3 regions of the Stenotrophomonas sp. YJH_SMC_48-3 genome follow, and region 1 is predicted to be linked to each of the others. Evidence: predicted binding sites of a transcription regulator. Region 1 holds the regulator's gene; each other region holds the start of a gene.

Region 1 (13,709 bases):
GGTGACGGCCTGGTGGCCCAGCTGCCGGCGCTGCTGGTCTCCAGTGCGGTGGCGATGCTGGTCACCCGCGCCTCGCGCTCGCAGGACATGGCCCAGGCCATGACCGGCCAGGTGTTCGGCCAGTACCGGGCGCTGGCGATCACCGCCGGCATCATCGGCCTGGTGGGCCTGGTGCCGGGCATGCCCAACGTCGCTTTCCTGACGCTGGCGTCGATCCTCGGCTTCATTGCCTGGAAGCTGTACCGCAAGACCCAGGCCCCGGCCGCCGATGCCGCCGCAACGGGCAAGGACCCGGCGGCGCTCAGCGCCCTCGGCCGCCCGGCCGCGCCGGCGCCCACCGCCGAACTGAGCTGGGACGAACTGCGCCCGGTCGATCCGCTGGGCCTGGAGGTCGGCTACCGGCTGATTCCGCTGGTGGACAGCAACCAGGGCGGCGAACTGATGGCGCGCATCAAGGGCGTGCGCCGCAAGCTGACCCAGGATGTCGGCTTCCTGATTCCATCGGTACACATCCGCGACAACCTGGAACTGCCCGCCAACGGCTACCGCGTGCTGGTGCACGGCGTGCCGGTGGCCACCGCCGAGATCCACCCCGACCGCGAGCTCGCGCTGGACCCGGGCAGCGCGCTGGGCACGCTGGAAGGCATCGCCGGCAAGGACCCCGCCTTCGGCCTCGATGCCACCTGGATCCAACCGCACCAGCGTGCCCAGGCCGAAACGCTGGGCTACACGGTGGTCGACCCGGCCACCGTGGTCGCCACCCACCTTTCGCACCTGATCCGCGAGCACGCACCTGAGTTGCTCGGCCATGAGGAAGTGCAACACCTGCTGGCCAACCTGGCCAAGAGCGCGCCCAAGCTCGTCGAAGATCTGACGCCGAAGGCGCTGCCGCTGTCGGCGGTGGTGCGCGTGCTGCAGAACCTGCTGGTCGAGCGCATTCCGATCCGCCAGCTGCGCAAGATCGCCGAGGCACTGGTCGAACATGCCCCCAGCAGCCAGGACCCGGCCGTGCTGACCGCCGCCGTGCGCACCGCCCTGGGCCGCTTCATCGTGCAGGAGATCGCCGGAATGTCGGCGGAGCTGCCGGTGTTCACCCTCAACCCGCAATTGGAACGTGTCTTGCAGGAGTCCACGCAGGGCAACGGCGCCGCGCTGGAACCCGGACTCGCTGAGCGACTGCACCAGAGCCTGGCCGAATGTGTCAGCAAGCAGGAAGCCCGCAACGAGCCCGCGGTCGTGCTGGTACCTGGCCCGGTGCGCGCCGCGCTGGCACGCCTGGTCCGCCACAGCGTTCCGTCGCTGTCGGTCCTGGCCTACAGCGAGGTGCCGGAGGACAAGCGCCTGAAGCTGGTCGGAACGATCAGCTGACGCCGCCCGCCGACGCGCCAGAAAACAGACACCACCTTCGAACCAACGCAACAGACAGATACCAAGGGGAACCCGCACCGTGCAGACCACCGACCACCCGAGTTCCCCGGCCGCCACTCCGCCGTCTTCGCCTCGTGACCACAGCATGAAAATCAAACGATTCGTCGCCGCCGACATGCGTTCGGCCATGAACCTGGTGCGCAAGGAACATGGTCCTGATGCCGTGATCCTGTCCAACCGCCGGATCGAGGAAGGCATCGAGATCGTCGCCGCCGCCAACTACGATGAAAGCGCCGTGCAGCGTGCGCTGGAAGCCTCGCGCCGCGACGTGGCGCCGCCGCCGGCGCCCAAACCGCGCACCGCCGCCGATGCGGTGATCGCCGCCGTCACCCGCCGTCGCAGCGCCACCCCGGCACCGGAGCCGGTCGCCGCCACCACCTCGGCGGTGGCCGCCCTCGCCCGCGCCGCGGTCGGCGCCACCGGCCGCACCCTGGACAGCGCCGACGAGATCGTGCCGACCCGCGGCAGCACAGGCTTTGCGGCCACCCTCGCGCGTGCCGCCGTCAACCAACCGGCGCTGCCGGAACAGATCTTCGCGCCGTTCGCCGAGGCCATCGTTGCACCGGCCGCCGCCGTGCCGGCCAACCGCGCCCGCTTCCAGATCGATCCGCCGCACGAGGCGCATCACGAAAGCGTGGCGCCGGCCGTGCAGCCGCCGCCGCTGCCGACCGCTGCCGTCGCCGACGCGCAGCCGGCCAGCGCCGCCAGCGAACCGGCGTTGGCCGATGCCATTGTCGAAACCGCGCCGGCCCCCACCCTGGCTGCGGCTCCGGTGCTGACGGTGGTCGCCCAGGACGACGCCGAGATCCGCCAGTTGCGCCAGGAAGTGGCCGGCATGCGCCAGGTGATCGAGCGCGAGATGAACCGCTTCACCGACGAGCGCCTGCGCGGCTGCCCGGTGCGCGCCACCGCGTTGGACCTGATGGACGAATATGGCTTCGATGCCGGCCTGGCCCGCGACGTGGCCATGCAGATCCCGCTGGAGACCGAAGCCCATCGTGGCCGCGGCCTGATGCTGGGGCTGATCTCGCGCAAGCTTCCGATCGCCCCGGTCGACCCGCTGGAAGAAGGCGGCGTGATCGCCCTGGTCGGCCCGACCGGCGCCGGCAAGACCACCACCATCGCCAAGCTGGCCTCGCGATTCGCCGAGAAGCACGCGCCGCGTGACGTCGCCCTGGTCACCACCGATACCGCCCGCATCGGCGCCCGCGAGCAGCTCTACGGCTACGGCCGCCAGCTCGGCATCGCGGTGCACGAGGCCAACAGCGGCACCGACCTGGACCAGCTGCTGGAACGCCTGAAGGACTACAAGCTGGTGCTGATCGACACCGCCGGGCTGGGCCCGCGCGACCGCGCGCTGGCCGCCCAGCTGCAGTGGCTGCGTGCCGCCCGCCAGGTGCGCACCCTGCTGGTGCTGCCGGCCAATACCAGCTTCGGCGACATGGACGAGGTGGTCCGCCGCTTCGGCGCCGCCAACCTGCAGGGTCTGGTGCTGAGCAAGCTGGACGAGACCGGCCGCTTCGGCAACGCCCTGTCTGTGGCCGTGGACCATGCCCTGCCGATCACCTGGGTGACCGATGGCCAGGACGTCCCGGAGGACCTGCACCGGGCCAGTGCAGCCAATCTCGTACTTCGCCTTGAAGATTTGCGCCGAGCGGCCGATATGCCCTGCAACCCGGAGTTGAACCATGCCGTCGCGTGAGTACGCCAAGCTGACCAAGACCTTCCCGCTGTCGGCCACCCGCAGCGAGCCGCTCGGCCCTGTGCGCACCATCGCGGTGACCGGCGGCAAGGGCGGCGTGGGCAAGACCAACGTCTCGGCCAACCTGGCTGTGGCGCTGGCGGGCATGGGCAAGCGCACGCTGCTGCTGGACGCCGACCTGGGCCTGGCCAACATCGACGTGATCCTGGGCTTGAACCCCACCTTTACGCTGGCCGACCTGGTGGCCGGCCGCTGCTCGCTGGACGACGTCATCGTCGAAGGCCCGAACGGCGTGCTGGTGGTCCCGGCCGCGTCCGGTCGCCGCCACATGGCCGAGCTGGCCCCGGCCGAGCACGTCGGCCTGGTGAACGTGTTCTCCGAACTGGAACGCGAACTGGACATCATGGTGGTGGACACCGCCGCCGGCATCACCGATGGCGTGCTGACCTTCTGCCAGGCCGCGCAGGACACCGTGGTGGTGGTCTGTGACGAACCGGCCTCGATCACCGACGCCTACGCACTGATCAAGGTGCTGTCGCGCGAGCGCGGCGTGGACCGCATCCAGGTGGTGGCCAACATGGTGCGCGACCCCAACGAGGGCCGCGTGCTGTACGAAAAGCTGACCCGGGTCTGCGAGAAATTCCTCGCCGATGTCTCGCTGAACTATCTGGGCTGTGTGCCGCAGGATGATTGGCTGCGCCTGTCGGTGCAGCGCCAGCAACCGGTGGTAAAGGCCTACCCGTCCAGCCCAGCCGCGCTGGCGATCACCGAGATCGCGCGCCGCACCGCACGCTGGCAGGCGCCGACCGAACCGCGTGGCGGCGTCGAGTTCTTCCTCGAGCGCATTCTCAAGCAGCGCGGGGTGGCCGCATGAAAGGCGCAGCCCAGTACCGGGAGGTCCAGCGCTCGGCGGCCAACGAGGTCATCTCCCAGCACTCGGACCTGGTGCGGCGCATCGCCCACCACTTGGCCGCACGCCTGCCGGCGAGCGTGGAGGTGGACGACCTGATCCAGGCCGGCATGATGGGGCTGATCGAAGCGTCGCGCAGCTACGACGCCGACCAGGGCGCCTCGTTCGAGACCTACGCCTCGATCCGCATCCGCGGTTCGATGATCGACGAGATCCGCCGTGGCGACTGGGTGCCGCGCTCGGTGCATCGCCGCGCACGCGACGCCGCTGCCACCATCCGCCGCCTGGAACAGAGCACCGGCCGTGCCGCCAGCGCCACCGAAGTGGCCGCCGCGATGGAGATGCCGCTGCCCGAATACCTGCGGCTGATGGAAGACGCCGCGCGTGGCCAGGTGCTGAGCCTGGAGTCACGCATCGAGGACCAGGGCGAGCTGGATACCGTCGCCCAGGGCGGCCCGACGCCGCAGCAGGTGCTGGAGCGCGGCGAGTTCGGCCGCGAGCTGGGCAAGGCCATCGGCCACCTGCCCGAGCGCGAACAGCTGGTGCTCTCGCTCTATTACGAGCAGGAACTGAACCTGAAGGAGATCGGCGCGGTGCTCGGCGTGAGCGAGTCGCGGGTCTGCCAGATCCACGGCCAGGCCGTGCTGCGCCTGCGTGGACGATTGAAGATTTTCGAGGCGGCCGACGCCGGCCTGGAAGAGTGAACATGCCCGAGGCGGCTGCCCCCGGCCACCCGGAATGAACAACAAAGGAACTCTGCTTTGAACAAGAACATGCGCATCCTGATCGTCGACGACTTCTCGACCATGCGTCGCATCGTCAAGAACCTGCTGGGCGATCTTGGCTTCACCAATACCGCCGAAGCCGAGGACGGGCATGCCGCGCTGTCGCTGCTGCAGAGCCAGTCGTTCGATTTCGTCGTCACCGACTGGAACATGCCGGTGATGACCGGCATCGAGCTGCTCAAGGCGATCCGCGCCGATGCCAAGCTGAAGACCCTGCCAGTGCTGATGGTCACTGCCGAAGCCAAGCGCGAACAGATCATCGAAGCCGCCCAGAACGGCGTGAACGGCTACATCATCAAGCCCTTCACCGCGCAGACGCTGGAAGAGAAGCTCGGCAAGATCTTCGAACGCCTGGCGGCCAGCGCCTGATGGATACCACGGTCGACAAGAACGCCCTGGCCCTGCGCCTGCAGGAAGCCCTGGACGCACTGGAGTCCGGTGACGAAGCTGCCTGGCGGCAACGCATCGACGGACTGGTCGCGCTGCGCACGCAGCCGATGATGAGCGGCCTGTCGCGGCTGGCCCGCGAGCTGGGACAGGCGCTGGGTGAACTGCCGACCGTGCCCAGCGAGGCCGGTGAGCTGGATGACGCCTGCGCGCGCCTGGACCACGTGGTGGCGATGACCGAACAGGCCACCCACCGTACCCTGGACCTGGCCGAGGAATGCCGCAGCCTGACCGAACAGCTGCGTGCCGAAGGCCTGCAGCCAGGCCAGGACGCGCAGCTCGAGCGCATCCGCCACAACCTGACCGAGATCGCCCTGACCCAGAGCTACCAGGACCTGACCGGGCAGATCATCCGTCGCGTGGTCGGCATCGTCCGCCGCGTGCACGAGGGCTTCGGCGCACTCGGCCTGCCGCCGGAACAGCATCGCACCGACCCGGCACTGGCCGGGCCGGCACTGAAGGGACTGGACCGCCACGCGGTCTCGCAGAACGACGCCGACGACCTGTTGTCGGATCTGGGGCTGTAAGCATGAGCGCGGTATCCGACGACATCACTGCCGATTTCATCATCGAGGCGCAGGAGATCCTGGACCGCCTCGGCGAACAGCTGGTGTCGCTGGAGCAGGCACCGCAGGACAGCGACCAGCTCAATGCGGTGTTCCGCGGCTACCACACGCTCAAGGGCGGCGCCGGCTTCCTCGGCGTCACTGCCATGGTCGAGCTGTGCCACGCCGCTGAGGAGGCGCTGGGCGCGGCGCGCGCCGGCCAGGCCGTGCTGCAGGCCCACCACTTCGACGCGGCCCAGCAATCACTGGATTACCTGCAGTCGATGCTGGACGCCGTGTCGTCCGGCACCGAGCCGGGCTATGCGCCGCCGGACCTGATCGCCCAGTTCGACGTGCACGGGGGTGCCGTGGCTGCGCCCGCCGCCGCCGCAGCACCCGCCGCGGGGGGCAGCGACCTGATCACCGACGACGAATTCGAGGCGCTGCTCGACCAGCTGCACGGTGGCAATGCTCCGACTGCGATCGCGCCGGCAAAAAAAGCCGACGACGGCCTGATCAGCGAGGACGAGTTCGAAGCCCTGCTCGACCAGTTGCACGGTGGCGCCGCACCGGGTGCCAAGCCTGCTGCAGTCCTGGCACCGGCGCCGGCGCCCGCGCCGCGCCCGGTCGCTGCACCGGCACCCGTGGCCAAGCCGGCGGCCAAGCCGCTGGCCGAGGCCGAACACACGGTGCGCGTTGATACCAAACGCCTGGACGCGATCGTCAACCTGATCGGCGAACTGGTGCTGTCGCGCAATCGGCTCAAGACCCTGCGTGCACGCCTGCGCGATGAAGAGCTGGACCGCGCCGTGTCGACGCTGGATATCGCCACCGCGCGCCTGCAATCGGCGGTGATGCGCACCCGCATGCAGCCGGTGGGCAAGGTGTTCTCGCGGTTCCCCAAGGTCGCCCGCGACGTTGCCCGCTCGCTGAAGAAGGAAGTGGACCTGGAGCTGATCGGTGCCGAGACCGAGCTCGACCGCAACCTGGTCGAGGCCCTGGCCGACCCGCTGGTGCACCTGGTCCGCAACGCCATCGACCATGGCGTGGAAATGCCCGACCTGCGCGAAGCACAAGGCAAGCCGCGGATGGGCCATGTACGCCTGTCGGCGCAGCAGGAAGGCGACTACGTCAGCATCGAGGTGCAGGACGATGGCGCCGGCATCGACCCGGAGAAGCTGCGCGCCAAGGCGCGTGAGAAAGGCCTGATCGATCCGGAGGCCGCTGCCCGCCTGAGCAGCGAGGAGTGCCTGCACCTGGTGTTCCTGCCGGGCTTCTCGACCAAGCAGCAGGTCACCGACATCTCCGGCCGTGGCGTAGGCATGGACGTGGTGCAGTCGCGCATCCGCGAACTGAGCGGCCAGATCCAGATCCAGTCGGAACTGGGTCGTGGCAGCCGCTTCCTGATCCGCGTGCCGCTCACCCTGGCGATCCTGCCGACCCTGCTGGTGCAGGCCGGCGAGGACGTCTACGCACTACCCCTGGCACGCGTGATGGAAGTGCTGCACGCGCCGCGCACCTCGCTGGGCTGGTTCGATGGCCGCGCCGTGCTTGATCGCCGCTCGCACACCCTGCCGCTGGTCGACCTGCGCCAGTGGCTGGATGTGACACCGGCCGCGTCAACCCTGCTGACCATCGTGGTGCTGCAGGCCGGCGAAGCCCGCTTCGGGCTGGTCGTGGACCAGGTGCGCGGGCGTGAGGAAGTGGTCATCAAGCCACTGCCGAAGGCCCTGCGCGGCCTGCGCGGTTATGCCGGTGCAACCTTGATCGGCGATGGTCGCATGGCCCTGATCCTGGACGTGGACGGGCTGCGTTGAACCCCGCCAGGGCCATGCCCGGCGACCCGAAAAACTGTGACTACCGTCTGTACGCGATCTACCGGTGTCTCAAGTCCCATTCATACACGCCGATACCGGAACCATGGATAGACTCAGCCTCATTGGACTCTTTCTCGCCCTGGCCTCGCTGGTCGGCGGCAGCATCCTCAAGGGCGCCGGCCTGGCGTCGTTGTGGTCGCCTGCGGCGTTCGTGATCGTCATCGTCGGCACCGTCGCCGCGATCCTGCTGCATACCTCGCCGGCGGTGTTCAAGCATGCGTTCAAGATCGTGCGCTGGGTCGTACGCCCGCCACACAGTGATCGCCGCGAACTGATCCAGCAGATCGTCGAGTGGAGCAACATCGCCCGCCGCCAGGGCCTGCTGGGTCTGGAATCGCAGGTGGAAGCGCAGCAGGACCCGTTCCTGCGCAAGGGCCTGCAGCTTCTGGTGGACGGCGTCGAGCCCGAATCGATGCGGCACATGCTGGAAATCGAACTGGGCAGCCAGGAACACCAGGACCAGGCCGGCGCCAAGGTCTTCGAAGCGATGGGCATCTACGCCCCGACCCTCGGCATCATCGGCGCCGTGCTCGGCCTGATCGCGGTGATGAAGAACCTGGCCGACCCGAGCAAGCTCGGCCACGGCATCGCCGCCGCGTTCACCGCCACCATCTACGGCATCGCCTCGGCCAACCTGCTGTTCCTGCCGGTGGCTGCCAAGCTCAAGAGTGTGATCTCGCACAACACCCGCGACCGCGAAATGGTCATTGAAGGGCTGATCTCGATCGCCCAGGGCGAGAACCCGCGCAACATCGAAACCAACCTTTCCGGCTTCCTGCACTGACATGGCCCGCCGCAAGCACCACGAAGAGCACGCCAACCATGAAGCATGGGCGATCCCCTATGCCGACCTGATGACGCTGCTGCTCGCCTTCTTCGTGGTCATGTACGCGATCTCCTCGGTCAACGAGGGCAAGTACCGGATCATGGCCGACGCGCTCACCGATGCCTTCGGTGGCGCACCGCGCACCATCAACCCGGTGCAGGTGGGGAACAAGCAGGTGCAGGGTGGCGGCTGGGACAGCCCTTCGGTGATCAAGTCCGGCACCAAGATCGGCCCCTCCGCGCCGGCGCCGTCGCACGACCCGACCCTGCTGCCGTCGATGGCCTCGCAGATGCGCATGCCGGTCTCCGTGCACAACCAGGAACAGATCGCCCGTGCCGAGCGCCAGCTCAACAGCATCGCCGACCGCCTCACCGCTGCATTGGCGCCGCTGATCGACCGCGGCATGATCAGCGTGCGCCGCACCGAGTTGTGGATTGAAGTGGAGATCAACAGCGACATCCTGTTCCCCACCGGCTCGGCCGCGCTGGACGTGCATGCACGGCAGACGCTGGCCAGCCTCGCCGAGGTGCTGCGTGACGTGCCCAACAGCGTGCGCGTGGAAGGCCACACCGACAACGTGCCGATCGCCACCGCCACCTTCCCTTCGAACTGGGAACTGTCGGCCGGACGCGCCGCCAGCGTGGTGCATCTGTTCGCCGACCAGGGCGTGCAGCCGTCGCGGCTGGCGATGGTCGGCTATGGCCAGTTCCGTCCGCGCGAAGAGAACGACAGCGCGCAGGGGCGCAACCGCAACCGCCGGGTGATGGTCATCATCCTGGCCGACACCTCGCATTCGGTGGATCCGCTCGGCCAGCGCCTCAATGCGGCCACCGGCGCCGTCGACAACAGCACCACCGAACAAGCCGCCGCAACTCCGGCCAGCGCCCCCACCTCCCCCATCGCACCGGTGAAGTTGCCGCCGGTGCCGGCTGGCAGCCGCGTCGGCGCCGCCGTTCCCCCGGCAATGAAGGAGTAAACCGATGCGCATCTGGGCAATCGCCAACCAGAAGGGCGGAGTCGGCAAGACCACCACCACCCTCGCCCTCGGCCGCGGCCTGGCCGCGCTGGGCCATCGCGTGCTGCTGATCGATCTCGATCCGCACGCCTCGCTCAGCCGCGCCTTCGGCGTACCGGTGGATCCGCCGCCGGCCGGCGTGCTGGAACTGTTCGGCGCTCCGCCGGCCGATCTTTCCAGCCTGTGCCATGCCAGCAGCATCCAAGGCCTGGACTATGTCTGCGCGCAGTCGGCGCTGGCCACGCTGGAGCGCCGCAGCGCCAACCAGCCCGGCCTCGGCCTGGCCCTGCAGAACGCACTGGCGCGCCACCAGGGCCAGCACGACTACATCCTGCTGGACTGTGCCCCCACCCTTGGCCTGTTGATGATCAACGCGCTGGCCGCTGCCGACCGCCTGATCATCCCCACCCAGGCCGAGCCGCTGGCCCTGCATGGCCTGGACGGCATGGTCCGCACCGGCGAGATGGTCGAGCGCTCGCGCCGCCGCCCGCTGCCGATCTCGATCCTGCCGACCCTGTTCGACCGCCGCACCCGCGCCGGCAACGAGTCGCTGCGCACCATGCAGGATCGTCATGGCACCCGCGTGTGGGAAGACGCCATTCCGATCGACACCCGCATCAGCAATGCCGCAGGCCTGACCCTGCCCAGCGTTGGTGAGGAGTACCCGGGCCGCGGCCTGGCCGCCTATCGCCGCGCACTGAACTGGATCCTCGGTGAGGATGCCCGCGCCCTGGAGCAGGCCGCATGAACAGCACCGGCGTACTGGACGACTATCTGGACGAACTGCTGGGCGAAGCGATCGCTCCGGCCGTCGTGCTTCCAACGCCGGACAGCGTCGCCCCGGCCCCGGCCCCGGCCCCGGCCAGCATATCGCAACCGGAACATGAGCCGACCTGGGATGACCTGCCGGCCGAGGTGATCTACGAGACCGACACCGTCGCCGCGGCGCCTGCCGCGGACAACGCCGCGCTCGAAGCCGCCTTCGAGGCCGCCGCAATGCCGGTCGCCGCTCCCGAGCGGGAACCGACCTGGGATGATCTGCCTGACGAGGTGATCCACGAGACGGCCCCGGCCAAGGCCGGCCCGGAGCCCACCTGGGACGACCTGCCCGACGAAGTGATCTACGAGACCGACGCGGCCGACAGCCATCACCTCGCCCACACTGACAGCCCCGGCCTGCAGGCTGCGTTCGAGGCCGCTGCCGGCGGCGCGGATGTCCCCACGCCGCCCCCGGCCGTGGTAGCGCCCCCGGCGCCGCGCCCTGCACCCGCGCCTGCCCCGGCTGCGCCCGCTGCCGTCGCGCCGCCGCCCCGCGTTGCCGTGGATGCCCCGGCCACCAACCGTCCCGGCACCTGGCAGGAACTGCAGGCACAGGCTCTCCAGCCCGCCAGCAGCCCGCATCCGCAGAACCGCCGCGCCGGCGAGCGCACCTCGCGCTGGCTGCGCCTGCGTTGCGGCACCCAGGCTTATGCGCTGGAACTGCTGAAGGTGCAGGAAGTGGTGCTGCCAGTTCCCCTGCTGCCATTGCGCGGCACCGCACCAGCGATGCTCGGCATCATGAACCTTCGGGGCCAGGTGGTACCGGTGATGGATCTCGGCCTGCACCTGGGTGCGGCCGCTGCCGAAGACGATTCGCAGACCCGCATCGTGGTGCTGGAGGAAGACGGCGAAACCATCGGCCTGCGCGTGTCGGCGGTGGAAGATGTCGCCAACCTTACCGACTCGCAGATCGAGCCGCCTGATACCGCGCGCATCTGCCAGATTTCCAACGACCTGTTCCGTGGCGTCGCCCGGGTCAGCCAGCGTCCGATGATCCTGCTCGACGCCACACGGCTGTTGAGTTGAGTCGGCGCTTTGCGCCGACGCGGTGCCTGTCGGGGACTGCAGGTGCCGATGCGCAGCATTGGCATCTCCCGTCCCCGAACAACACCGCATCGGCGCACCGCGTCGATTCCCCTAAAGAACCCTGCCGGGGTGCCGTTATGGATCACGGAACCGTTTGTCCGGAGCAACGATGAGCACTGTCGAACTGGGTGGGGATCTCGGCATCGAGAGCAGCACCGAGCTCAAGAACCGCCTCGCCCCGCTGGTGGCGCAGGCAGGCGAGCTGACCCTGGATGCAAGCCAGGTCGCCCGCATCCACACGGCCGCCGTGCAGGTGCTGTGTGCATTCGTGCAGGCCCGCCGCGAGGCAGGCCTGGGCACCGGCTTCCACGGTTGCACCGCAACCTTCCGTGACGCCGCGCGCCTGCTGGGCGTCACCCAGGCCCTGGGCCTGGACGCAACCCATGACAACCTGAAATCTGTGGAGAACGCTGCATGAGCGCACGTATCTTGGTGGTGGACGATTCGGCGTCGATGCGCCAGATGGTTTCCTTCGCCCTCACCTCGGCCGGTTTTGCCGTCGAAGAAGCCGAAGACGGCGCGGTCGCGCTCGGTCGCGCCAAGGGCCAGCGCTTCAATGCGGTGGTCACCGACGTCAACATGCCGAACATGGACGGCATCGCGCTGATCCGCGAACTGCGCCAGCTGCCGGACTACAAGTTCACCCCGCTGCTGATGCTGACCACCGAATCGGCCGCCGACAAGAAGTCCGAAGGCAAGGCCGCCGGTGCCACCGGCTGGCTGGTCAAGCCGTTCAATCCGGAACAGCTGGTCGCCACCGTGCAGAAAGTGCTGGGCTGATCGCCCCGCACCGCTCCCCTTCTTCGCTTCCGGACCGCCACTGCCATGAGCATGGACCTGCAACGCTTCCACGCCACCTTCTTCGAGGAGAGCCGCGAAGGCCTCGACGCGATGGAGGCTGGCCTGCTGGCCCTGGAATCGGGGCAGCAGGACGCGGAGATCATCAATTCGGTGTTCCGCGCCGCCCACTCGATCAAGGGCGGCGCCGGCACCTTCGGCTTCGATGCCATCGCCGGCCTGACCCACGTGCTGGAAACGCTGCTCGATGAGCTGCGTGCCGGCAAGCGGGCGCTGGAAGGCCATGCCGTCGACGCCATGCTGTCTTCGGTGGACGTGCTTCGCGCCCTGCTGCGCGAAGCCGAACACGGCCAGGCTGCCGACCCCGCCGCTGTCGCCGCAGTGAAGGCGCGCCTGGAAGCCGTTCTCTCCGGCCAGGCCGCATCGAGCGCTCCGGTCGCGGCAGCGGCCAAGGTGGACGATACCCCCGAAGCCTGGCAGATCGGCTTCACTCCGGCGCCGTCGCTGTTCATGAGCGGCAACGACCCGCTGCGCATTATCCGCGAGCTGGAACACCTCGGCTCGCTGCAGGTCGCCGCGCGCATGGAACGCCTGCCCGGCTTCGCCCAGCTCGACCCGCTGGAGGCCCACCTGGCGTGGGATCTGGGCCTGGTCGGCAAGGTGCCGCGCAGCAAGATCGAAGACACCTTCGCCTGGGTGCTGGACGACTGCGAACTGGACATCCGTCCGGCCGCTCCGCCAAGCCTGGCCACCCAGGCCCAGGCCGCAGCGGCCCCCGCTCCGGTGGCAGCGGCGCCGTCGGCACCTGCCGCGCCTGCCGCCAGCGGTGGTGCCAGCCAGGAAGCGGAAACCTCGATCCGCGTCAGCGTCGACAAGGTCGATGCGCTGATCAACCTGGTCGGCGAACTGGTCATCACCCAGGCCATGCTCAAGCAGGTCTCGCACGCGCTGGACCCGGTCCACGCCGAGAGCCTGTTCGCCGGCCTGGACCAGCTTGAACGCAACACACGCGACCTGCAGGAAGCGGTGATCGGCGTGCGCATGCTGCCGGTCGATGCGGTGTTCCGTCGCTTCCCGCGCCTGGTCCGCGACCTGTCCAGCCGCCTCGGCAAGCAGGTGCGCCTGCGCACCGTCGGCGAAGGTACCGAGCTGGACAAGGGCCTGATCGAGAAGATCGCCGATCCGCTGGTGCACCTGGTGCGCAACTCGATCGACCACGGCCTGGAAATGCCCGACGTGCGCCGCGGTGCAGGCAAGGACGAGACCGGCACGATCACCCTGGCGGCCTCGCATCAGGGCGGCCATATCGTCATCGAAGTCAGCGACGATGGCCGTGGCCTGGACCGCGCCAAGATCCTGGCCAAGGCTCACGAACGCGGCCTGGCCGTGCCGGACAACCCGACCGACTCGCAGGTCTGGGACCTGATCTTCCAGCCAGGCTTCTCCACGGCCGATGCGGTCACCGACCTGT
Region 2 (13,709 bases), on a different contig from region 1:
TGCGTATGAGGCGTCCGTCGCGTTCTGGGCGCAGACCGCGGACCGCTATGAGCAGCGCCGCCATGATGTGGAGCGCCCGCTGCTGCCGCCTTCGGCGTTGTACCTGTCGCCGGAGCTGCTGCGCGAGCGCCTGAACGATGCCCCGCGCATCGAGGTGTGGGCGGCTGACCATGCGCGCATCGCCGACGCGCACGCGCTGGGCGACCAGCCGCTGCCACCGCTGCCGGTGGCCGCGCGCGAAGCCCCCGCCGGCGATGCGCTGAAATCCTTCCTCGGCCATTATCCGGGCCGGGTACTGATCGCCGCCGATTCACCCGGCCGCCGCGAGGCGCTGCTGGAAGTGCTGCAGGCCGCCGAGCTGAAGCCGCCGGTGGTGGCCGACCTGCCCAGCTTCCTCGCCGACGACGCGCGCTTCGCGATCGCGGTGGCACCGCTGGAGGATGGCTTTGCGCTGGACGATCCGCGCATCGCGGTGCTGACCGAGCGCCAGCTGTTCCCCGAGCGCGCCGGCAGCACCCGGCGCACGCGCCGTGCCGGCCGCGAGCCGGAAGCGATCATCCGCGACCTCGGTGAACTGACCGAGGGCGCGCCGATCGTGCACGAGGATCATGGCGTCGGCCGCTATCGTGGCCTGATCGCGATGGACGTCGGCGGCATGCCCGGCGAGTTCCTCGAAATCGAATATGCCAAGGGCGACCGCCTGTATGTGCCGGTCGCCCAGCTGCACCTGATCAGCCGCTATTCCGGTGCGTCGGCGGAAACCGCGCCGCTGCATTCGCTCGGTGGCGAGCAGTGGAGCAAGGCCAAGCGCAAGGCCGCCGAGAAAGTACGCGACGTTGCTGCCGAGCTGCTGGAGATCCAGGCCCGCCGCCAGGCGCGTGCCGGCCTGGCACTGCAGGTCGACCGCGCGATGTACGAGCCGTTCGCGGCCGGTTTCCCGTTCGAGGAGACCCCGGACCAGCTGGCCGCGATCGATGCGACCCTGCGCGACCTGGCCAGCAGCCAGCCGATGGACCGCGTGGTCTGCGGCGACGTCGGCTTCGGCAAGACCGAGGTGGCGGTGCGCGCCGCGTTCGCCGCCGCCAGTGCCGGCAAGCAGGTGGCCGTGCTGGTGCCGACCACGCTGCTGGCCGAACAGCACTACCGCAACTTCCGCGACCGCTTCGCCGATTACCCGCTGAAGGTCGAGGTGCTGTCGCGCTTCAAGACCAGCAAGGAAATCAAGGCCGAACTGGAAAAGGTCGCTGCCGGCACCATCGACGTCATCGTCGGCACCCATCGCCTGCTGCAGCCGGACGTGAAGTTCAAGGACCTGGGCATGGTCATCGTCGACGAGGAGCAACGATTCGGCGTGCGCCAGAAGGAGGCACTGAAGGCGCTGCGCGCCAACGTGCACCTGCTGACGCTGACCGCCACGCCGATCCCGCGCACGCTCAACATGGCCATGGCCGGCCTGCGCGACCTGTCGATCATCGCCACGCCGCCGCCGAACCGGCTGGCGGTGCAGACCTTCATCACCCAGTGGGACAACGCGCTGCTGCGCGAAGCCTTCCAGCGCGAGCTCGCGCGCGGTGGCCAGCTGTACTTCCTGCACAACGACGTGGAGAGCATCGGCCGCATGCAGCGCGAGCTGTCCGAGCTGGTGCCGGAGGCACGCATCGGCATCGCCCACGGGCAGATGCCCGAGCGCGAACTGGAAAAGGTGATGCTGGATTTCCAGAAGCAGCGTTTCAACGTGCTGCTGTCGACCACGATCATCGAATCGGGCATCGACATCCCCAACGCCAACACCATCATCATCAACCGTGCCGACCGTTTCGGCCTGGCCCAGCTGCACCAGCTGCGTGGCCGCGTCGGTCGTTCGCACCACCGTGCCTACGCCTATCTGATCACCCCCGACCGTCGCGCGATCACCCCCGACGCCGAGAAGCGCCTGGAAGCGATCGCCTCGATGGACGAGCTGGGCGCCGGCTTCACCCTAGCCACGCACGATCTGGAGATCCGCGGCGCCGGTGAACTGCTTGGCGAGGACCAGAGCGGGCAGATGGCCGAGGTCGGCTTCAGCCTGTATACCGAGCTGCTGGAACGCGCGGTACGCAGCATCAAGCAGGGCAAGCTGCCCGACTTGGATGCCGGTGAGGAAGTGCGCGGCGCCGAGGTCGAGCTGCATGTGCCGGCACTGATCCCGGAAGACTACCTGCCGGACGTGCACACCCGCCTGACCCTGTACAAGCGCATTTCAAGCGCGCGCGACAGCGATGCACTGCGCGAGCTGCAGGTGGAGATGATCGACCGCTTCGGCCTGCTGCCGGATGCAGCCAAGCACCTGTTCGCCATCGCCGAGCTGAAGCTGAAAGCCAATACGCTGGGCATCCGCAAGCTCGACCTGGGCGAGAACGGCGGCCGCATCGTGTTCGAGTCCAAGCCGAACATCGATCCGATGGCGGTGATCCAGCTGATCCAGAAACAACCGAACCTCTACGCCATGGAAGGGCCCGACAAGCTGCGCATCAAGCACCCGCTGCCGTTGCCGGAAGACCGCTTCAATGCGGCCCGCGCCCTTCTGACCACCCTCGCCCCGGGTTGATCGCCCCCCCGAACACCCCGCACCGGTCCCCACCCGGTGCGGGCGGATGACCATGCTCCCTGACGCCGTACCCGCCCCCGACCTGCTGCACGCGCAGTCCTGCCTGATCGATGCGCTCTCGATGTCGCTGCAGATGCGCGACGCCTACACCCGCCACCACTGCGACCGCGTCGGCCTGCTCGCGCAGTGCCTGGCCGCGCACTGCGACCTGGGTCAGGAGGCCTGTGCACAGGTCGGCCTGGCCGCGCGCTTCCATGACATCGGCAAAATCGGCATACCCGATGATGTGCTGCTGGCACCACGCCGGCATACCGATGAGGAACGCGCGATCATGCGTGAGCATCCGGTGCGCGGCGAACACATCTTCCTGGCGACCGGTCGCAGTGACGCCGCGCCGGTCGCGCAGCTGATCCGTGCCCATCACGAGGCGTTCGATGGGAGCGGCTACCCCGATGGGCTGCGCGGCGAATCCATCCCCCTGGGCGCGCGCATCGTCACCATTGTCGATGCCTACGATGCGATGACCAGCGTACGCCCGTATCGCGACGCAATGGAGCACGAAACCGCCTTGCGGATCATCGAAGCGCAGTCCGGCGGGCTGGTGGACCCCTACGTGCTGCAGCGCTTCCATCGCATGCTGGCGCGGGAACCTGCGCTGGCCTGAGATCTTCCCGACGGTGAAACGACCCGACGGTAGAGTCGAATGTTAGTCGACTGCTCTTCGTCCAGATCGCGAAAATCCCCCGCTGCGCGCGATAATCGACTAACAGTCGACTCTACCAGCCGGCGCTGCGCTGCCGGCCTGGAAGACAAAAGGCCCGGCGTTCGCCGGGCCTTTCGCTCCACGCATCACGGGTGATCGATTACCAGATCACCACGCGCTTGTCGTCGGCGCGCACCATCGCATCACCCGCCTTGCACTGGAATGCAGCAGCGAACGAGGGCATGTTCGACGGCGCACCGTTGGCACGGAAATTGGCCGGCGCGTGCGGATCGGTGTTGAGGCGGACGCGCAGCTCACCATCGGTGAAGTTGCGGCGCCACACCGTGGCCCAGTTCATGAAGAAGCGCTGGTCCTGGCTGTGGCCGTCAACCTCGACATTCGCCTTCGGGTCTTCCTTCAGCGCCATCTGCAGCGCGTCGTAGGCCACGGTCAGGCCGCCCAGGTCGCCGATGTTCTCGCCCAGGGTCAGCTTGCCCTTCACGAACACGCCCGGCACCGACTCGTAGCCGTCGAACTGGGCGACCAGCTGATCGGTACGCTCGGTGAAGGCCTTGCGGTCGGCGTCCGTCCACCAGTTGTCGAAGTTGCCGTTGGCGGCGAACTGGCTGCCCGAGTCGTCGTAGCCGTGCATCATCTCATGGCCGATGACTGCACCGATGCCGCCGTAGTTCAGCGCCGGATCGGCCTTGGCGTCGAAGAACGGCGCCTGCAGGATCGCTGCCGGGAACACGATCTCATTCTTGGTGGCGTTGTAGTACGCGTTGACGGTCTGCGGGGTCATGCCCCATTCGGTCTTGTCCACCGGCTTGCCGATCTTGTCCAGCATGTAGCGGTAGTTGAACGCACGCGCCGCCTGCATGTTGCCCAGGTAGCTGTCGCCGTTGGTCTGCAGGCCCGACCAGTCACGCCACTTGTCCGGGTAGCCGATCTTCGGGGTGAAGCTGGCCCACTTTTCCAGTGCCTTCTTCTTCGTTTCCTCGCCCATCCACGGCAGCTGCTCCAGCCGCGCCTTCAATGCCTGCGACAGGTTCTCCACCAGGTGCTGCATGGCCACCTTCGACTCGGCCGGGAACACGGCGTCGACGTACAGCTGGCCCAGGGCTTCGCCCATGCCACCGTTGACCGACTCCAGCACGCGCTTCCAGCGCGGCTGCATTTCCTTCTGGCCACGCAGGGTGGTGCCGTAGAACTCGAAGTTGGCCTTCTCGAACTGGCTGCTCAGGTACGGCGCGGCATCGTCGATGGTGTGGAAGCGCAGGTAGGCCTGCCAGGTGCTGGCCGGCACATCGGCCAGCATCTTGTCCATTTCACCGAAGAAGCCCGGCTGGGCCAGTGAGAACTTCTGCGCGGCCGGCACCTTCAGCGTGTCGAACAGCGCGGTCCAGCTGAAGTTCGGGGTCAGCCTGTCGGCCTCAGCCGCGCTGAGCGGGTTGTAGCGCTTGGCCGGATCACGCATTTCGATGCGCGACATCGAGGCCTTGGCCAGGCGGGTTTCGAAGGCCATCACGGCCTTGGCCTGCTCGGCGGCCTGCGCCGCGTCCACGCCGGACAGGGTCAGCACCTGTGCGATGTAGGCCACGTAGGCGTCGCGGATCTTGGCCTGCGCATCGTCGAAGTAGTAGCCCTTCTCCGGCAGGCCCAGGCCACCCTGGCCGACGTAGGCGATGACGTTGGCCGAATCCTTGTAGTCGGCATTGGCGAACAGCGAGAACAGCACGCCCTTGCCTTCGGCCTGGCTGTCGCGCAGGTACCGGGTGATGGCGGCGGTGTCGTTAAGCGCGGTGATCTTGTCCAGCTGCGGCTGCAGCGGCGCCAGGCCGGCAGCTTCGATCTTCGCTTCGTCGTTGCCGGTCTTCCAGATGTCACCGATCTTGGCTTCCACCGAGCCGGCCTTGGCCTGGCTGGCGGCGGCCTGCTGCACCAGCGCGTGCTGCACTTCCAGCGAGCGCTCGCGCAGGATCTCGAAGCTGCCCCAGGTGGTCTGGTCGCCCGGCACCGGGTTGGCCTTCAGCCACTTGCTGTTGACGAAGCCATTGAGGTCGGTACAGGCGGAGATGGACGGATCGAGATCAGCGCTGTTGAGCGAAATCAGCGGCGTCTTGATCTGCGACAGGTCGAAGGCTGGCTTGGCGTCGGCGCTGGCCGCCGGTGCGGCGTCATTCTTGCCACAGGCCGCCAGCGAAGCAGCGATGGCGATGGTCAGGCCCAGCGGGACCAGGTTGCGGACGTTCATGAGGCTCTCCTGCGGGTAATTTCACAGGGTAGCCGGGGGCGTGAGGTTGGGGACCGGCCAAAGGTCACAGAGCGTCCTTCTGTAGAGTCGAGCCATGCGCGACTGCTCTCCGTTCCGGGTTCATGCTTCGTGCGGCAAAAGCCCAAAGCAGCCGAGCGTGGGCTCGGCTCTACAGAAGCGAAGGCCGGCTTGCGCCGGCCTTCTGCTTTTTATTTCGCCTTGCCTTGGTTGGCCACGGCTTCGGCGGCCTTGCGCGCCGCTTCCGGGTCGCCCAGGTAGCGGAACGACTGCACGGTCAGGTCATCGTTCAGTTCGAACAGCAGCGGGATGCCGGTCGGGATGTTCAGCTCGAGGATTTCCTCGCGCGAGACATTGTTGAGGTACTTGTACAGCGCGCGCAGCGAGTTGCCGTGGGCGGTGACCAGCACGGTCTTGCCGTCCTTCAGCTGCGGGGCGATGGCGTCGTGCCAGTACGGCAGCACGCGATCCAGGGTGGTGGCCAGCGACTCGGTGCCCGGCAGCGCGTTGCGGTCCAGACCGGCGTAACGGCGGTCATGGATCGGGTGGCCCGGATCTTCCAGTTCCATCGGCGGCGGCGGGATGTCGTACGAACGACGCCACACCTTGACCTGCTCCTCGCCGTGCTTGGCCGCGGTCTCGGCCTTGTCCAGGCCCTGCAGGCCGCCGTAGTGGCGCTCATTGAGGCGCCAGGACTTGTTCACCGGCAGCCAGTCCTGCTCCAGCTCGGCCAGCGCACCCTGCAGGGTGTGGATGGCGCGCTTCAGTACGGAGGTATGGGCGACGTCGAACTGCAGGCCTTCCTCGCGCATCAGGCGACCGGCGGCGGCCGCTTCGCGACGCCCCTGCTCGGTCAGGTCAACATCGACCCAGCCGGTGAAGCGGTTGTCCAGGTTCCACTGGCTCTGGCCATGGCGCAACAGTACGAGTTTACGGGTCACTGCAGGGTCTCCAACGCGAGGAAAGGCAGGCTGCCATTGTAGCCCCGGGCGCCACTCACCGGGCCGTGGCGCCGCGCATGCGATGCTGTGGCCAATGAGTACGGTGATCGACCCCGGACGCTGGGAAGGCAGCGTCGCCGCTGCCCGCGCGCAGCAGATCCAGCTTGCCAGCCGCGTGGAGCGCCAGGACCGCTTGCCCCGCGACACGCGCTGGCTGGCCGGGCTGGATGTCGGCTTTGAAGACAACGGCGCCATCACCCGCGCCGCGGCGGTGCTGCTGGATGCGAAGACGCTGCAGCCCGTGGCGCAGGAGATCGCGCGGGTTCCCACACTGATGCCCTATATCCCGGGCCTGCTCAGCTTCCGCGAGCTGCCGGCGCTGCTGGCGGCACTGGCGCTGCTGCCGCAGGCGCCGGATCTGGTGTTCGTCGATGGCCACGGCATCAGCCATCCGCGCCGGCTTGGCGTCGCCGCGCATCTTGGCGTGGTCACCGATCTGCCGAGCATCGGCGTGGCGAAATCGAAACTGGTGGGAAGGTTCGTCGAACCGGGCGCCGAAGCTGGTGCGCATACACCGCTGCTGGAGGGCGACGAGCAACTGGGCTGGGTGCTGCGCAGCAAGGTGCGCTGCAAGCCGCTGTTCGTGGCCGGCGGCCATCGGGTCAGTGCCGATACCGCGCTGGCCTGGGTGCAGCGCACCCTGCGCGGTTACCGGCTGCCGGAGCCGACCCGGCTGGCGGATCGGCTCGCCTCGCGACGGGACGAATAGCTGCGCCAGGCATCTCCCGGCACGCGCGTCATCTTCGATCAGCGATGCACGTGACCGCGATGGCCCTGCGCGTCCTCGCCATGGTCGTGGGCCTTGTGGCCCTCGTGTCCGCCGCCCTTGGCCGGCGCCGGCCCGCCACAGGCTTCGCCACAATGGTCCGCTTCAATCTGCAGTGTCACGTGCTCGATACCGAAGTCATCATGCAGGCGACCGCCCAGCTCGCGGCGCAATGCATCGGCGTCGGTGCCGTCGCGCATCACGATGTGCGCGGTCAGCGCCGGCGTGCTTGAAGCCAGCGCCCACACGTGCAGGTCATGCACGTCCAGGACTGCGGCGTGGCCGGCCAGGCTGTCGCGCACCCTGGCCACATCCATGCCCTTGGGCACGCCTTCCAGCAGCACGTTGATCGCCTCACGCATCAGCACGTAGGTACGCGGCAGCACCCACAGGCCGATCAGCACCGCCAGGATCGGGTCGATCGGTTTCCATCCGGTCCACTTGATCAACAATGCGCCCGCAATCACTGCCACCGAGCCGAGCATGTCGGCCCATACTTCCAGGTAGGCGCCCTTCACGTTGAGGCTCTCGCCACTGCCCGCCTGCAGCAGGCGCATCGAGATCAGGTTGATGACCAGGCCCGCCGCAGCAATCACCAGCATGCCGGAGGAGGCGATCTCCTGCGGCTGGCGGAAACGGCCGACCGCCTCCCACAGGATGTAGGCGGCGACCACGAACAGCATGGCACCGTTGATCATCGCGCCCAACGCTTCCAGCCGTGCATAGCCGTAGGTGCGGCGCGCATCCGGCGGGCGCCGGCTCAGCCGCACCGCGACCAGCGCGATCATCAGCGCCAGCGCATCGGTGGCCATGTGTGCGGCGTCGGACAGCAGCGCCAGGCTGTTGGTCCAGAACGCGCCCACCACTTCGACGACGAGGAAGGTGGTGGTCAGGCCGAGTGCCCACCAGAGGGGTTTCTCGTGGCGGATCTGGGATGGCAGATGGTCGTGGTCGTGGCCCATGGCAACAGCTCCTTTGCGATGCGGTGCAGGCTACGCGGTGCCGGCGGGAGAGACTATTACGATGTTTATAACATTGCAGGCCACACGAGCCCTCGCCGGGCGTGGCCCGGCGAGGGCTGCAGACCGACGACCGCCTGCGGTCAGAAGCCGAAGCGCAGGCTGGCCCAGTATGCGCGGCCCGGCTCGTTGTAGGTCGCCGCCCCGGCATCGCTGCTGTTGGCCTCGCGGAACAAGCGCTTGTCGGCCAGATTGTTCACTCCGAAACCGAAGCTGACCGTCTCGGTCACCTTGTAGCGCGCGCTCACGCCCCAGATGTTGTACGCGCCACGATCCTGCAGCGCGATCGATGCATCACAGCTGCCAGTGCAGCGCGGGTCGTTGTTGATGTTGGTCGTGGCCGGTTCCTGCTTGCCGTAGAAGGTGCCGGTCAGCAGCATGGACAGCCTGTCGGTGGCCTGCCAGTCCAGCATGGTGTTGATCGTGTACTTCGGGATCACCGACAGCGGCTGGTGCGTGGTCTTGTTCTCGTTTTCCACCATGTAGGTGAAGTTGTTGCTCCACTTCAGGCGGTCGCCCTGCACGCCCAGCAGCGGAATGACCAGGTTGCCTTCCAGCCCCTGCACGATCGCCTTCGGCGCGTTCTCCCAGCGGAAGATGCGGCCCTTGGTGTCGGCGGTCAGCCCGATCTGGGTGTAACCGGCCTGGATCTTGTCCTTGTAATCGTTGTGGAAGTAGGTCAACGACGCCTGCCAGCCGCTCTGCGGTGCCCACTCGATGCCCAGTTCCTTGTTCAGGCTGGTTTCCGCCTTCAGGTCTGCGTTGCCGCGCATGTAGCAACCAGCGCCCAAGCTCGGCAGCGCATTGGGGCAGCCGTTGCCGCGGGTGTAGTAGAGATAGTCCGGATTCGACTGGTACAGGTTCGGCGCCTTGAACGCGCGGGCAATGCCGCCCTTCACCACCCAGTCGCTGTTGATACGGAACTGCGCATTGAGGCTGGGGCTGGTGTTGTTGCCGAACTGGCTGTGGTGGTCGAAGCGCAGGCCCGGGGTAACGATCCAGCGCTCGCCCAGGTAGATGTTGTCTTCCACGAACGCCGCCGTGGTCTGCGCGTCGGCCTTGCCCCGCGCACGGTCGGCCGACAACCCTGGAATACCGCCGCCGCTGCTGCTGGACTGGCTCATCGAATACGGATCGGTCAGGCGGCTGTCCAGGTATTCAAAGCCGAGCGTCCAGATGTTCTCTGCGCCGCCCAGTGCGGTCGGGAAGCTCACTTCGCCATCCAGCTGGTAGTTGCGCAGGCGCGAGGTCGACCAGTCGGTGCCGTTGAAGCTGCCTTCCGGGCCACCGGCCAGACCTTCGTTGATGCGCGAGTTGTTCACCGCTTCCACCGCGGCGGTCAACCGCGAGGTCACGTCGCCCCAGCGACCGCGATGGGTGATCGCGCCGGTGGTGCGGTACATGCGGTTGGTTTCCGCTTGGCCTTCGGCCAGTGCCGCCAGGTCGACACCGGTCGAGGTACCGGTGGTGCTGACCGCGCGATCGCCAGCGTAGATGTTGCCCTGGCGGCTGGTGCCGGCTTCGAACTCCACCACCTGGTTGGCGGTCACGTCCCAGCGCAGCAGCGCGTTGACGTCGCGGTTCTTGACGCCCTCGCGGCCAGCTGGCGGCACTGCGTTCGGATTCGTCGCGTACCGGCGATTGAGGTCCAGCGAATCGGCGTCGGTCCTGTTGAGATTGCCGTACAGGCGGAACGACAGGGTATCGGTCATCGGCCCGCTGAGCTGCAGGCCGACGCGCTCGCTGCCCCCTTCGGCACTGTGCTCGGGCACCAGGCCATACAGGTCGACCGCACCGGTCAGGTCGCCGGTCGGGCGCTTGGTGATGATGTTGACCACGCCGCCGGAAGCACCGGAGCCGTAGCGTGCCGCCGCCGGGCCGCGCAGCACTTCGATGCGCTCGATCATTTCCGCCGGCACCCAGTTGGTATCGCCGCGGGTATTGCGCTCGCCGCTGCGCCCCATGCGCACGGCATCACGGGCACCGACGCGCTTGCCGTCGACCAGGATAAGGGTGTTTTCCGGGCCCATGCCACGCAGGTCGATCTGGCGGTTGTTGCCGTACTGGCCCGAGGCGCTGTTGCCGGTGAGGTTGACGCCCGGCATGGTGCGCAGCAGTTCGGCGATGTCGTTGGCCGGCGGGCGCCTGGCGATGTCCTCAGCGGTGATGGTCGACGTGCCCAACGCCTGGCGGGCAATCTGCGAGGCGGTGACATGCACCGTGTCGATATCGGTGGCGTCGGTTTCAGCCTGGGCGGTCAGGGCGCTGCCCGCCAGCAGGGCGGCAACGGCAAGCGCCAGCGGGCGCGGCGAAAGGACAACGGCAGGAGACATGATCTGGACCTTCTGGCAGGGCAACGGGGCCTCTGGCAAAGGGCTTGAGGCAACGACGAGGGGGAGGCGGAGCGTCGCTGCAGTCGCCTGCGGCCCGATCCGTGGGCGCATTCTCCCATCAATGCGAGTGATTCTCAAATGCGTTCACTCATTGCCGCAGTGGCGCCGATGTGCTTTGCGCACCGTGCAACCCTGCATCGCGCTTAAACTGGCCGGCTTACCCGCCATCAACCGCACGCCACCACGGCCGATACCCGTGGTTTGGCGTACGCAGTCAGAGATCGACGTGGAACCACCTCAACTGGACGATGCCAGCCAGCCGCTGGCCGAGGCCTGGCAGCACTGCCTGCAACAGGCTGGCCCTGCCGCCACCGCGCTGCTCAAGGCCGCTGCCACCGATGCCCCAGCCGTGCTGGCACAGCGCTTTTACGAAGTGCTGCTGCAGGACGGGCGTGCACGCCGCTTCCTGTCCCACGACCAGGTCAAGCAGCGCCTGCAGCCGGCCATGCAGCGCTGGCTGGTGCAACTGCTGACCACTGATCGCGACAGGATCGCCAGTGCCGTGGCCTCGCAACGGGTGATCGGCGATGTGCATGCCCGGGTCGGCATTCCGGTCGACCTGGTCACCCGCGGCGCGCGCGTGCTCAAGCACGAGCTGTTCGTGCGCCTGCGCGACGACGCACCCGACAGTGCCACCGCGTTCGCCGCCATCGACTGCCTCAGCGCGATCATGGACATCGCCATGGAAGGCATGACCCTGGCCTACACCCATGCGCGCGAACGATCCACCCGTGCCGATGCGGCCTACCGGTTGTTCTCGCTGGTGCAGAACGTCAGCACCGAGCGCGAGCGCCAGCGCGCCCTGCTGCTGGACTGGGAAAACGCACTGCTGTACGCACTGGCCGGCCACGTGCAGGCCGGCGAAAGCGCCAGCCTGGCGACCTCGGAATTCGGCCTGTGGTTCACCCACAAGGGCATCCCCAGCTTCGGCGAGAGCAGCGAAACCCAGCAGGTCGGCCAGCTGATGGCCCGCATCGACGGGAACCTGCAACAGGCAAGCAACGATGTCCCGGCGCAGCGGCTGGCGGTGCTGCCGGCCATCCGCGAGGATCTGGCCGCCATCCGCACCCTGATGACCCTGCTGTTCGAGCGCATCGGCGAACTGGATGCCGGCAGCGATGCACTGACCAACCTGCTCAACCGCCGGTTCCTGCCGACCGTGCTGCGCCGGGAAATCGAGCTGGCCACGCGCAACGGCACGCCGTTCTCGCTGCTGCTGCTCGACCTGGATCACTTCAAGGCGATCAACGACGGCCACGGCCACGATGCCGGCGACCGCGCGTTGCAGCACGTGGCCGGCCTGCTCGGCCAACTCACGCGGGGCAGCGACTATCTGTTCCGCTATGGCGGCGAAGAATTCGTGGTGGTGCTGGTGGCCGCCAGCGAGTCACAGGCCTCGGTGATCGCCGAGAGCCTGCGCCGGCAGATCGCACAATCACCGGTAGCACTAGCCAATGGCCAGGTGCTGGAGCTGACCGCCAGCATCGGCGTGGCCGGTCACGATGGTCATCCGGACTACGAACGGTTGATGGCACGTGCCGACGCGGCGATGTACGAGGCCAAGCGCAGCGGCCGCAACCGCGTGGTGGTGGCCAGCGCGGACCTGCAGGAAGCCCCGGGGCGGCGTGCACTGCAGCGATGACGACAGGACAGGTAGAGTCGACCGCTGGTCGACTGTCGCGCGCAGCGCGGGATTTTTCGCACGCGGGGCGAAGAGCAGTCGACTGACAGTCGACTCTACCGACAGTCGACTCTACCGGTTCGCGCGCCAGCCGATGCGTTGAACGCCACCACCCGCCATGCTGCCCACCACAGCAGCGCCAGCAGCGCGATGCCGGCGCCCAACAGGCACACTGCTGGCCAGCCATGCCGGGCCTGCACCCAAGGCCCCGCAGCCGCACCCGCCCCACTGCCAACTGCATAGAACAACATGTACAACGCCACCAGGCGCCCATGCTGTTCTGTCGGTGCACGCAGCAACAATGCCTGGTTCGAGACATGGAGTGCCTGGCCGCCGAGGTCGAGCACGACCACACCCAGCAAAAGCAAGGACAGCGAACGCGGCAGGCCCAGCAGCGGCCACCACGCGACCAGCATCAACAACAGCGCGCCGAGGCTGACCCGATGCGCGAAACCACGGTCCATCCAGTGCCCGACCCGCGACGCCATCAATGCACCTGCCACCCCGGCCAGGCCGAGCGCACCGATGGCTGCGGTCGACCAGTGCAGCGGCGGTGCCGACAGCGGCAAGGGTGCCGCCGCCCAGAACACATTGAGGCCGGCAAACAGCAGCAATGCCAGCGGCCCGCGCTCGCGCAGCGTTCGATCGCGGCGCAGCATGCCCAGCATCGAGCCGATCAGGTCGCGCCAGCGCGGCGGCACTGCGGGTATCGGCACGGCCGGCAGGCGCCGCCACAGCAGTACGGCCAAGGCCGCCATCAGCGCTGCCGAAAGCAGATAGACCGCTTGCCAGCCGGCAATGGCCGCCACCGTGCCGGACAGCACACGCGCCAGCAGCAGCCCGATGAACACCCCACCCTGCACGGCGCCCACCACGCGCCCCCGCTGCGCGGCCGGAGCCATCGCTGCCGTATAGGCGATCAAGCCCTGGGTGAGCGCGGTGCCCAGCAGTCCGGCCAGCAGCATGGCCGACAGCAGCCAACCGGTCGTGCGTGCCGCTGCCAGCCACAGCAGGGCCGCCACCAGTGCCGCCAGCTGCAGCCGCAGCAGGCGCCGCCGGTCACCGCGATCGGCCAGCGGCAGCAGGCCGAGCAATGCAAGCACGCTGCCGGCCTGGGTTGCCGCCAACACTGCGCCCGCCACGGCACGGTCCAGTGCGAAGGCCTGTGCCAGCCGATCCAGCAGCGGTTGCGCGTAATAGACGTTGGCCACGCTGGCGCCGGCCGCGACCGCGAGCAGGGTCAGCAATGGGCGGGACATCGATGCGCTCATGATGTAGTTGCAATTT
Region 3 (4,389 bases), on a different contig from region 1:
GCGGCTGGACTGCTTGATGCGGGTGACGATCTCGCTCAGCTGCGCGGCCGTGGCGTTGGCATCGTCGCGCATACGGGCGAACACGCCCTGGTAGTCGCCGTGCATGCGCACGGTCAGGTCACCCTGCGACAGTGCGGCGAGCAGGCCGGAGATCTGTTCGATGCTGCCGGCGTTGGCGTCCAGCAGGCCGTTGATCTGCTGGGCCAGCTGCAGGAAGAAGCCTTCCTTGTCGGTAGCATCGATGCGGCCGGACAGGTCGCCGGCGGCGGCCTGGGCGATCACGCGGGCCACTTCCGCTTCAACCTGCGCTTCCTGGGTACGGTCGCGCCATTCCACCACGTAGCCGACAGTGTCACCGTCCTCATTGCGGATGGTCGAGACGACCTGGGCAAACTGGGCGTCGCCATACTGCATCGGGCGGCGGGCGACACCGTGCGCCTTCAGGTTGCCCAGCAGGGTCTGGTCCATTTCGCCACGGTGCTCAAGCACGGTGACCGGCTTGCCGATCAGCGAGGCCTGGGCATCGAAGTCCGGCAGGTCGCGGCGCACGTCGTCCTGGTACTGGCTCAGGGTCTGCTGCAGGGCGCGATTGGTGTAAACGATGTTGTTGCTGGTATCAGTCAGGTACACGCCGGTGGAGCTGTAATCCAGCGCGGTGCGGATGCGCAGGTTCTCTCGGGCGACCGCCTGGTCGGTCTCGATGCGTTCGCGCAGGTCGCGCTGCATGCGCTGCATGGCCTGCATCAGTTCGCCTACCTCGTCCTGGCGGCTGACGTCGATATGGCCATCGAGCTTGCCACCGGCGACGTCGTTGGCGACCGAGACGGCGCCGCGCACGCTGCCGACCAGTGCGCGGGCGAACAGCCAGACCAGCACCAGGCCGAGCGCAGCGCCACCCAGCAGGGCGATCACGGTCAGCACGGCCGAGGCGGAATAGGTGGACGCGGCCTGTTCGCGCGAGGCGCGGGCCAGGCGGTTGTCTTCGGCGATCAGCGCTTCCAGTGCCGAGGCGGCCTTGCGGTGCTTGGTGCGGGTTTCGCCGACGAAGGTATCGATGGCATCGTCCGGCAGGTCCAGCTCCAGCATCTCGGTGACACTGTCATAGGAGGCCAGGGCGTCCTTCCACTCCTTGGCGAAGGTGTCGAACAGCTTCTTCTGCTGCGCGTTGTCGACCAGCTTCGGGTACTCCTTGATCGACTTGTCCATGCTCGCGCGCAGCTCGACGCCCTGCTTGCGCGCATCGGACTTGACGTCGTCGCTGGCCCGGATCAGTTGCTGGTAGGCGGCATTGCGGTATTCGCCCAGCATGCCGCGCATCTCGCCGGCGAGGCGGATGCTCTCCATGCGTGAACCGGCCAGCTCGGTGGTGACGTTGTTCAGCGAATGCAGGCCGCGATAGGCGACGATGCCCTGCAACAGCATCACCAGCAGGAGGACGCCGAAAGTCAGCAGCAGCTTCGGCATCAGTTTCAGGTTGTTGATCCACGGCATGGGCGTTGCGAGCTCCTAAGGCAGACGCGCCCGGGCATCGGGCCCGGTTGCAGCAGAAACCACGCCGGCACCAGCACCGGCGTGGTCCGACGGACAGCGGATTACTTGATGTTGGCCAGCTTCAGGCCAGCCGGCGAGCTGACTTCGATTTCCGCGCGCGAGGCGTCACGCTGGATCTTGCCGATCACGCACACGGTCTTGCCTTCCAGGGTTTCCAGCGGGAAGGAGAACTTGCTGCGGTTCTCGCCGGCGATGCGGGCCGAGAAGGTGTGGCGCGGGAAGGCGCCGCCCATGTAAAGGAAGGTCGGCTGGCCTTCGGAACCTTCTGCGTAGCGGGCCTTTTCGACCTTGCCGCAGACCATGCCGTCCTTGCCGACCGAGCGCGGTGCCAGTTCCGGCGGGATCATGTCGGCCGACTGGGCGAACGCGGAGGAGGCGGTGGTGGCCAGGACAGCGGCCGAAACGAACGCAAGCAGGGACTTCATCGAGGTATATCTCCGGGGATGGTGATGGTCGTTCCGGTTCCGCGCGCTCCTGCGCGACCGGCTTCTGTCCCCCTATCGGCACTGCCGGGGAGAACTGAAGGGTTTTGTGACCGGAACGTGAAGCAGGTCCGCTCGATCAGGCAGCAGCGTCTTCGGCAAGGGCGTTCTGCCCCATGTCGGCGCTGTCGAGCAGGGTCTCGATGTCCAGCAGGATCAGCATGCGGTCGTCGTGGGTGCCGATGCCGGAGATGAAGCGGGTGTCGACGGCAGCGCCGAATTCCGGGGTCGGACGGATCTGCTCGGCCGACAGCGGGATGACGTCCGAGACGCTGTCGACCACGATGCCGACCACGCGGTCTTCGACGTTCAGCACGATCATCACGGTGAAGGCGTCGTAGCGGGCATTGTCCAGGCGCAGCTTCAGGCGCAGGTCGATGACCGGCACGATGGTGCCGCGCAGGTTGATCACGCCCTTGATGTAGTCCGGTGCATCCGGCACCCGGGTGACGGCGTCGTAGCCGCGGATTTCCTGCACCTTGAGGATGTCCACGCCGTAGTGCTCGTCACCAAGGGTGAAGCTGAGGAATTCGCCACCGGCGCTGGCGGCGGAGTTGGTCTTGTCGTTCATCGAGGGGTCCTGGTTCTGCCGGAAGTCCCGGTGTCAGGCTCGATATCGGCCCCTCCGGGGGGGACTTTAGGCGCCGGCTCGGAGGCATCCGCGCACGGCGTGGGTCTGCCGAGGATCGGTAGTGCCGGCCGCTGGCCGGCAACGGCAATATGCGGGTTGCCGGCCAGCGGCCGGCACTACCCATCGAACGCGCCCTACAGCTCGCCGTTGCGGCGTGCCTTGCGCTGGCGGTCGATGCGGAAGATGTAGCGCTGGATGGCGCTGTCGGCGCCGCGCGGCAGGGTGTCAAAGCGCATGCCCACCCGCTTGATCTCGATCCCGTTGGGTTGGCGCTGCGGCAACAGGTTGCAGACAACCAGCCCGATCTCCAGGTCCGGGCCGTCGGGCAACGACAGCACCGCCGGGTAGCGCTTCTGCAGGCTGAACACTGCGCAATCGGTTGGCACGGCGACCGCCAGGCCGCCGCCACTGATGTCCACCACCCGCATCGACAGGGCGTCGGCGCGGCTCTCGCCGGCGGGGATCCGCAGTTGGGGCGAATCAGTGACGGGGGTTTCCAGCCGGTACATCTCACGGCGTTGCAGATGCACCAGTTCGTCCGGAAGGGGGGCGCGGAAGGCAACGTGCCCATCGTTGTCCACGCGCTCCAGCGCGTGCAGGCGGAACCGCACGAGGACACGCTCGAGCTGGGCGAAGCACAGCAGATGGTCGGCCTGTTCGGCGGCGCGGTTGGAAGCCTCCTGCAGGCTGCCATCGAGCAGCAGGTAGTCTTCATCCTCTTCGAGTTCGAGCAGTGCGGTCGGGAACGACCGGTCGCGGCCGTCGATATGGGCATTGATCAGTGATCGCTGGTCGATCAGCGAGCGCAGCAGCTGGCGCAACTGGCGCGGGTTGCGGACCAGGAAACGTTCGTCGGCGGCATCAGCCGCGTGGACATCATGCACTGCAGTGTCGTTGCCGTCGGACATGGAATCTACGGTCAGGGGCGGGCGCCAGCACGCGTTGGCGCGAGGCTCGATGGGGATATCGGCCTCTGCACCGGATTATGAAGTGGGATTTGCATCACTTTCCATGCGTAAGGGGCCAGACCCCTCTCCCGAGGGAGAAGGGTCCGACCCTGGCGACATCAGAACTCCTGCCAGTCGCCGTCTGCAGCCAGCGCCGACTGGGCTGTCCCGGTGCGCAGCGTACGTGCCGGGGCCGCCTTCACGGCCGGTGCGGCAGCTGCGACCTGGCGCGGTACCGGCGCCGCCAGCGGACGCGCCGGAATGGCCGTCGTGCCCTGCGATGCCAGCCGGAAGCGGGCCACGGCTTCGCCCAGCTGCACGGCCTGGTCTTCCATTGCACGCGCGGCGGCGGTGGCTTCCTCCACCAGCGCAGCGTTCTGCTGGGTGGTTTCGTCCATCTGCACCACGGTCTGGTTGACCTGCTCGATGCCGGCGCTCTGTTCCTGCGATGCGGCGGAGATCTCGGCCATGATGTCGGTCACGCGCTGCACCGAGGCGACGATCTCGCCCATCGTGCTGCCGGCCTGGTGCACCAGGCTGGAGCCTTCGGCGACCTTGCCCACCGAGTCGTCGATCAGGCCCTTGATTTCCTTGGCGGCGGCGGCCGAGCGCTGGGCGAGGGTACGCACTTCGCTGGCAACCACGGCGAAGCCACGGCCCTGTTCGCCGGCACGGGCGGCTTCCACCGCGGCGTTCAGTGCCAGGATGTTGGTCTGGAACGCGATGCCGTCGATGACGCTGATGATCTCGGCGATTTTCTTCGACGAGGCTTCGATGG

Evidence for each region. Region 1 encodes FliA, which starts transcription of late flagellar genes. Its sites were predicted from a motif close to TAAAGTTTNNCNNNCNNNGGCCGATAA; they were not measured.
Region 2: AC5P65_RS11690 (GGDEF domain-containing protein) is a predicted target of FliA. The motif match lies at 10,909-10,935, and genes of this name have one in related genera.
Region 3: AC5P65_RS20465 (chemotaxis protein CheW) is a predicted target of FliA. The motif match lies at 2,647-2,673, and genes of this name have one in related genera.

Annotation. Positions count from the first base shown of each region.
Region 1 covers NZ_JCAFSQ010000005.1:2,553-16,261, reverse strand. Annotated here, with positions in the region: gene flhA (flagellar biosynthesis protein FlhA) at 1-1,368, shown strand, start outside; gene flhF (flagellar biosynthesis GTPase FlhF) at 1,514-3,130, shown strand; gene AC5P65_RS09305 (MinD/ParA family ATP-binding protein) at 3,117-4,004, shown strand; gene AC5P65_RS09300 (RNA polymerase sigma factor FliA) at 4,001-4,744, shown strand; gene cheY (chemotaxis response regulator CheY) at 4,802-5,194, shown strand; gene AC5P65_RS09290 (protein phosphatase CheZ) at 5,194-5,799, shown strand; gene AC5P65_RS09285 (chemotaxis protein CheA) at 5,802-7,634, shown strand; gene AC5P65_RS09280 (flagellar motor protein) at 7,738-8,478, shown strand; gene motD (flagellar motor protein MotD) at 8,480-9,496, shown strand; gene AC5P65_RS09270 (ParA family protein) at 9,501-10,283, shown strand; gene AC5P65_RS09265 (chemotaxis protein CheW) at 10,280-11,380, shown strand; gene AC5P65_RS09260 (STAS domain-containing protein) at 11,550-11,858, shown strand; gene AC5P65_RS09255 (response regulator) at 11,855-12,220, shown strand; gene AC5P65_RS09250 (chemotaxis protein CheA) at 12,266-13,709, shown strand, end outside.
Region 2 covers NZ_JCAFSQ010000006.1:145,389-159,097, forward strand. Annotated here, with positions in the region: gene mfd (transcription-repair coupling factor) at 1-2,587, shown strand, start outside; gene AC5P65_RS11660 (HD-GYP domain-containing protein) at 2,634-3,251, shown strand; gene AC5P65_RS11665 (M13 family metallopeptidase) at 3,451-5,544, opposite strand; gene gpmA (2,3-diphosphoglycerate-dependent phosphoglycerate mutase) at 5,754-6,503, opposite strand; gene nfi (deoxyribonuclease V) at 6,598-7,272, shown strand; gene AC5P65_RS11680 (cation diffusion facilitator family transporter) at 7,311-8,291, opposite strand; gene AC5P65_RS11685 (TonB-dependent siderophore receptor) at 8,432-10,681, opposite strand; gene AC5P65_RS11690 (GGDEF domain-containing protein) at 10,968-12,383, shown strand; gene AC5P65_RS11695 (MFS transporter) at 12,479-13,681, opposite strand.
Region 3 covers NZ_JCAFSQ010000023.1:262-4,650, forward strand. Annotated here, with positions in the region: partial or broken gene AC5P65_RS20455 (methyl-accepting chemotaxis protein) at 1-1,491, opposite strand, end outside; gene AC5P65_RS20460 (hypothetical protein) at 1,593-1,976, opposite strand; gene AC5P65_RS20465 (chemotaxis protein CheW) at 2,113-2,604, opposite strand; gene AC5P65_RS20470 (flagellar brake protein) at 2,799-3,572, opposite strand; partial or broken gene AC5P65_RS20475 (methyl-accepting chemotaxis protein) at 3,731-4,389, opposite strand, start outside.